Regions from separate parts of the Paenibacillus sp. FSL R5-0928 genome, predicted to be linked through region 1. Evidence: riboswitches for the same ligand, from Rfam matches in the RefSeq annotation. Region 1 holds a riboswitch; the other holds the start of a gene.
What was found. A riboswitch is a leader RNA that binds a small molecule or an ion and turns the genes downstream of it on or off. The one in region 1 is predicted to bind preQ1.
Positions count from the first base shown of each region.

Region 2: linked by a shared signal. The riboswitch ahead of MKZ16_RS06175 (queuosine precursor transporter) and the one ahead of queF (preQ(1) synthase) in region 1 are both predicted to bind preQ1.

Region 1 is NZ_CP150225.1:3,870,813-3,874,230, reverse strand. It holds gene murB (UDP-N-acetylmuramate dehydrogenase) at 1-824, shown strand, start outside; gene MKZ16_RS17335 (hypothetical protein) at 888-1,223, opposite strand; PreQ1 riboswitch class I at 1,489-1,532, shown strand; gene queF (preQ(1) synthase) at 1,696-2,169, shown strand; gene queC (7-cyano-7-deazaguanine synthase QueC) at 2,199-2,861, shown strand; gene MKZ16_RS17320 (6-carboxytetrahydropterin synthase) at 2,861-3,343, shown strand; gene queE (7-carboxy-7-deazaguanine synthase QueE) at 3,336-3,418, shown strand, end outside.
Region 2 is NZ_CP150225.1:1,410,683-1,414,100, forward strand. It holds gene MKZ16_RS06170 (methyl-accepting chemotaxis protein) at 1-1,347, opposite strand, end outside; PreQ1 riboswitch class I at 1,714-1,759, shown strand; gene MKZ16_RS06175 (queuosine precursor transporter) at 1,770-2,483, shown strand; gene MKZ16_RS06180 (AMP-binding protein) at 2,763-3,418, shown strand, end outside.

The DNA of each region.
Region 1 (3,418 bases):
ACACTAAAATGGGCGGCAAAGCTGATATTTTGGCTGCACCAGCTACTTATGATGAAATTCAAAAGATCGTTACATATGCAGAACAAAATGGGATAACCCTTACGGTACTTGGGAATGGCTCCAATGTGATTATCCGTGATGGAGGTGTACGTGGGATCGTTCTGCAAACGGCAGGACTGACCGAAATGGGGATTCGCGACAATCTCTTATATGCGCAATGTGGTGCCAAAATAATTGATGTTTCCAGATATGCACTTGATAAGGAGCTTACGGGTCTTGAGTTCGCCTGTGGCATTCCAGGAACAGTTGGTGGAGCGCTCTATATGAACGCAGGTGCTTATGGCGGTGAGATCAAAGATGTCCTGCATAGTGCACTAGCTATAAATAAGAACGGGCAATTGGTAACTCTGCAAGGTGATGAGCTGCAATGGGGTTACAGAAAAAGCGTGTTCGCAAGCGGTGAGTACATTGTACTTGAGGCCAAATTTGCTATGACTTCCGGTGATGTTTTAACGATCAAGGCAAAAATGGATGAACTAACTTATTTACGTGAATCGAAGCAACCGCTTGAGTATCCATCCTGTGGGAGTGTATTTAAGCGGCCTCCAGGCCGTTTTGCAGGTCAGTTAATTCAAGAGAGCGGCTTACAGGGTACAAGAATCGGCGGTGCTGAGGTATCCAAGAAGCATGCGGGATTTATTGTGAATGCAGATAATGCAACAGCCAGTGATTACATCGGGCTAATCCACCATGTAAGAGCGACTGTGAAGGATAAATTCGGTGTAGAGCTGGAAACTGAAGTGGAGATCATTGGAGAAGAATAAATGATAAGCAAAAAGAGCCCACAATCGCTGTGGGCTCTTTTTGCTTATCATAATCATGTTCGTTTAATCTACTGAAAGGGTGTAATTAGCTCTGTCCGTAGTTATTTCTGCCTTGCGGTCGGCTAAGTCTACGATTTGAAGACCTTCAACAGCTAAATCATAAGTGGATTGTGGCAGGGATACCAGTTCACCATCGGCGTTAAGTGTGCTGCCGAAACCTCTTAATATCAGTGCACTTCCAAGATATTCATCAATAACATCGTCTGCACTCCGGAAATCTACGGACTCTAAATTGAAATGAACTTTATCCAAATCACGAAGTTCTTTCTTTTCAATAGCGATTGTTTCATTCAAATGATTGTTAAGCCAATCCATAAGCTGCTGTATACTTTGTTCCATAAAATGCTCCCACCCTTAGCTCGAAGATTATTATGAATAAGTTACCCTTTTCTTAGGATTTGAATCCTTTTTTTTGCCGCATCTTAATTAACCATATGAATAATTCATGTGATTAAAAAGAAATTCACGATCAAATGGCATTGTTTTTGAACTTCATAAACTCTACGTACGTAAAGAGTAGAACTTGTCAGGAGCGGGCTACCCATGGTATAGTTCAAGACGCAATATGCTTTATGCTTTAAGAAGAAGTCTGCACTAAAGTTGTGCAGGAGAGGTTCGCGAACTCCCTCTATAAAAAACTAAGAATATATTAAACAGTACAAGCGGTTGCTGTCCTTTATCCGGACGTTGCTTCCGTTTCTTCTTAGTGGAGCCAAGTTTTCGAAATCTCGTTCTTCTTTCCATTACCGGCCAAGGCCGAAGGAAAAGAGAGGGGTTTTTTGTCGTGTCAGAAGGAAGATTGAAAGAGGAAATGCAAGAAGTTACTTTGCTTGGTAATCAGGGAACACAGTACAAGTTTGGTTATGATCCAGACATTTTGGAGGTGTTTGATAACAAACATCCCGGACGTGATTATTTTGTTAAATTCAACTGCCCTGAGTTCACTAGCTTGTGTCCTGTAACGGGTCAGCCGGATTTTGCCACGCTGTATATTTCGTATATTCCTGAACAAAAAATGGTGGAATCCAAATCATTAAAGCTGTATCTGTTTAGCTTCCGCAACCATGGTGACTTTCATGAGGACTGTGTCAACATTATTATGAATGATCTGATCTCATTGATGGATCCGCGTTACATTGAGGTATGGGGCAAGTTCACTCCGCGCGGAGGCATTTCAATTGATCCTTATTGCAACTATGGAAGACCGGGTACGAAGTATGAGGCGATGGCGGAACACCGCTTAATCAATCACGACCTCTATCCAGAAAAAGTGGACAACCGCTAAATTCCAACTTGTGATAAGGAGAGATTCATATGAACAAAAAAGCACTCGTCGTATTCAGCGGCGGACAAGATAGCACCACTTGCCTGGTTTGGGCATTGCAGCAGTATGAGGAAGTGCAGGTAGTTACCTTCAACTATAATCAACGTCATGCGGCTGAAATCGAAGTTGCAACTGAGATAGCAGCTAAGTTTAATGTGAAACAGCATATTCTTGATCTGGGGCTGCTTAATCAGCTGGCACCCAATGCACTTACCCGTCAGGATATAGATATCGTGGCTGGGGAAGGGGATGAGCTTCCAAGTACTTTCGTCGATGGACGGAATTTGTTGTTTTTATCTTTTGCCGCAATATTAGCTAAACAACTGGGGTACTCCCATATCGTCACTGGGGTTTGCCAAACGGACTTTAGCGGTTATCCGGACTGCCGTGATGTTTTTGTGAAATCATTGAATGTTTCGCTGAACTTATCTATGGACTATGAGTTTGCGATCCACACTCCCCTAATGTGGCTGGATAAAAAAGAAACGTGGAAAATGGCCGATCAACTGGGGTATTTTGATTATGTTCGCGAACACACACTGACCTGTTACAACGGTATTATTGGCAGTGGCTGCGGTACTTGTCCAGCCTGTCTATTGCGTCAGCGTGGTCTTGAGCAATATGAGGCGGAGAGAATGGAGGCCGGTTCTTAATGCTTAACGAGGTTTCAGTCTGCAAAATATTTACGTTCGATGCGGCACACCAGTTAGTGGGACACAAAGGGAAATGCAGCAATCTGCACGGACATACTTATAAGCTCGAAGTAGTGCTTAAGGGCAAACCTATGGCCGCGGAAGGCCACTCGGATGAAGGCTTCGTCATTGATTTCAGCGATATCAAAATGACAGTACAACAAAGCCTTGTAGATCGTTTAGATCACGCTTTTCTTGCTATGGGAAATGAACCTGTGTTAGAGACGTTAACGAATACGGGCTCCAAAGTAGCCTTATTGTCTTTCCGCACCACAGTGGAGAATATGTCTTCATATATTGCCTACAAGCTTAAGCAAGCAGGGTTGCCTTTATACTCGGTAAAGCTATGGGAGACTCCAACCTCTTGGGCAGAGGTGCTGGCTGAAGATGTTCCGGATGAAGGGCCATCCTACCGTTTGTATGGAGGCTGTGACTGTGAGTAAGATTCCTGTAATTGAAATGTTCGGTCCAACTATTCAAGGCGAAGGTGCGGTAATTGGAGTGAAGACGATGTTTGT
Region 2 (3,418 bases), 2.5 Mb from region 1:
AACGGAGCGGCTCATATCTTCCTGAAGTCCAAGTAGGAAGTCACGGATCTGTTCGTTTGCGTTGCGTGATTGTTCGGACAGCTTGCGTACTTCTCCAGCAACAACAGCAAAGCCGCGTCCATGCTCTCCTGCGCGTGCAGCTTCAATTGAAGCATTCAGCGACAGCATTTGGATTTGTTTCGTAATTTCAGTAATGCTGTGAACGACTTCTCCGATCATTACTGAACGCTCATTCATGATTTGTAACTGATCCAGTGACTGTAGGGAAGCACGTTCAACCTGGCGCATTTGCAGCACAGCGCTTTGAGCAATTTCATTACCGCCACTTGCTTCAGCGGAAGCCTCACTGATTTGCTCCGTGACTTCATTCGCTGCTGAGGCAATACTTTGAATGCCTAAATTGATTTCTTCCATTGCTCTCGAGTTATCTGATGCACTGCTAGCGATAGTCGTACTACCTTTGCCGATTTCTACTACCGATGAGCTGGAGTGTTCTGCCATATCATTGAGAACCTCAACACGTTCTTTTAAAGAGTTGGAATCTGCAACGACAGTATTAGAGGTTACCAGTACATGTCCGATCATTTCTTTCAGGCGTTGGGTCATCGCTTGGAAGCTTACGGACAACTGTGCAACTTCGTCATTTCCTTTAATTGATAATTCTTCGGTGAAATCTCCCTCTGCGAGCCGGGCACTATAAGCTGCCAGTTTTGAGATTGGACGTGTTATACGCACACTCATAAACCATGCACCAGTTAGGCCGATGATCAACGTCAGAAGTGTGATGCCGGCACTTGTCCATAGAATGCTGTCTGTTTTTTCTTGAATGAAGCTTACGTCACTGCTTACACCGATGATCATCGTACTTCCGGGAATACCGATATAAGCTGTTTTATGTATACCATGCGCGTCGCTATATGTATCGCTTAGTCCAGTTTTTCCTTTAGAGGCTTGTTGCATTGCAGAGGATACGGTGACACTTTCTGCCCGTTGCAATTTTGCATCGTGATCTGCGGATAGAATCTCAGCTTCTTTCCCTTTCAGATTGACCAGAAAAATGGTTTCCACTCCATGTTGTTTCCTCTTTTCCTGAAAATAGAACTCGAGATTGGTGGCAGACTGATCGTTCTTATTTAGGGTTTGCTGGGCGTGCATTACGTTGAGATTCTTATATACGTCCTGAGCAGCGGCAGTAAGGATTTTGTTAATCTGCGGCATAACATAGCTGTTGAAGATACTGATAGAGATAAAATAGAAGCTGGTGCTTAACAAAAGAGACGTGAGCAACAGAACAACAAATAATAAACGCGTAAATTTGCGACTGATCGAATGCTTGATACGAAACATATCGTTCTCTCCTTTTTTTATGGACGGTGAGGTCATTTCTTTTTTGGTCTTCACTAGATACTCCATGCCAACTGCTGGAAATTGGCGACCCGAGATATATTCCATAGTTATGTCATATTTCTACTAAATGGATCGGGAATAAGGTGTTTGATACTATTCTATAGAATTAACCTCTGGATGAATAGTGAAAGTTTTGTCCTATAGAGCATTTTTTTCTGAAAAAAATGAATTATTGCTGACTATTTTAGATAATTGTCGAAAAAAAAGAACTGGAACTACCAATTTCATATAAAAATATTATTTTTATGGATTGTTTAGCGCTATTGTGATAGAGTATTAATGTTTTGTTCCGAAAATTTAATATTGTAAGCCGCGGTTCGTAACCATCCCGCGTAAACAAAACTAGGAGGAATTTCAGTAATATGTTTAATTTGCTGTGGGGAGTTTTATTTGTTATTGTCAATTTTGCTTTTTTTCTGCTCTGTTACCGCCTGTTCGGGAAAAGTGGAATGTATGCCTGGGTAGGTATTGCTACTGTAATTGCTAACATTCAGGTAGCTAAGACGATTGCTATGCCATTTGATATTGTGATGACACTCGGAAATACGATGTATGTCACTTTATATATGACCAGCGATTTACTTAATGAGAAGTACGGAAGAGCGGAAGCACGTAAAGCGGTCTGGTTTGGTTTCTTCACCTTGCTTATGACTACAGTCATTATGCAGATGGTACTAGTATTTAAGCCGCAGGAGACCGATATCGCTCAGTCTTCTTTGGAGACGATTTTTGGGCTGATGCCTCGACTAGCTTTGGGTAGTCTTACTGCTTACTTCATTAGTCAGTTCCTAGATGTTCGGTTGTACTCTTGGATTCGTAAATATTACAGCACCTCAAGTCAGCTGTGGATTCGTTCCAACGGCAGTACGATGATTAGCTCCTTTGTGGATACACTTATCTTCTGCACCATTGCGTTTGCGGGCTTGTATGACTGGAATGTATGGCTTGAAATTTTGCTTACAACTTATCTAGCGAAGTTCTTACTAACCGCAGTAAGCACACCTATCTTATATATCGCCCGAACCTTTACTTTTGCTGAAGAGGGTACACCATCATCTGTTCAAAAGAAGGACTAAACAACAATACAGCCAGCGCGTACCGATCATAATCGATGCGTGCTGGCTATTTTTTTAGTTGTAGGATGGACTTAATAGTTGCATGAAAAATGTGTACATAAAAATAATATAAAGCTAAAATAAGCTATCGTAGCAATTCTAGCGGATTAGTTTAACAGGAGCGCCTGCGATGGCGCTTATCACATATCCTTTGGTCTGGGCTGGACTTGCGAGGCAGTCCGATTGAAGAGAATGTATATAATCGGTAGTCACAGAAATTACGAACAGGTGTGATCAAGGATGAATCTAGTAGTGCCTATACTGCGTCATGCAGCACAGCAGCCCGACAGCATTGCCTTAACCCATGACCAAGCAAGTCATACCTATGCCACATTAGTAGAAACGATGCGGAGAATCGCGAATGGCTTACAGCAAAAGGGTCTGAGGCATGACAAAATCGCGATTTTATCTACGAATCGTATTGAATTTGTTGAGGTTTTTTTGGGGGCGATTTATGCGGGATGTGTTCCCATTCCCTTAGATCCCAAATGGAGTGCTAATGAACTGCAGGTTATTATAGAGCAGTGCCAGCCGACAATGATTTTTGCCGAGCCGGAAGCCGCAAAGAATCTGGTCTTCAAGGATCAAGTAATAATCCAAACATTGATCTTCTCAAATGAACGAACAGGTTCCTATGATCAGTGGCTGGCTGCCCTGAAGCCGGAGGCTGAGTTGGATGAGACGAATGAATTATTATTTATTGGCTTTACTTCAGGCACAACCGGGTTGCCCAAAGGTTATATGCGTACCCATTTATCATGGTTAAAAAGCTTTGAGGTCTCGAATATTGCTTTTGAATTGGACGCGATGAAGGATGTTTTGGCACCAGGTCCATTTGTGCATTCCCTATCCTTATTCGCCGTAATGCAGAGTCTATATTGTGGAGCAACCTTTCA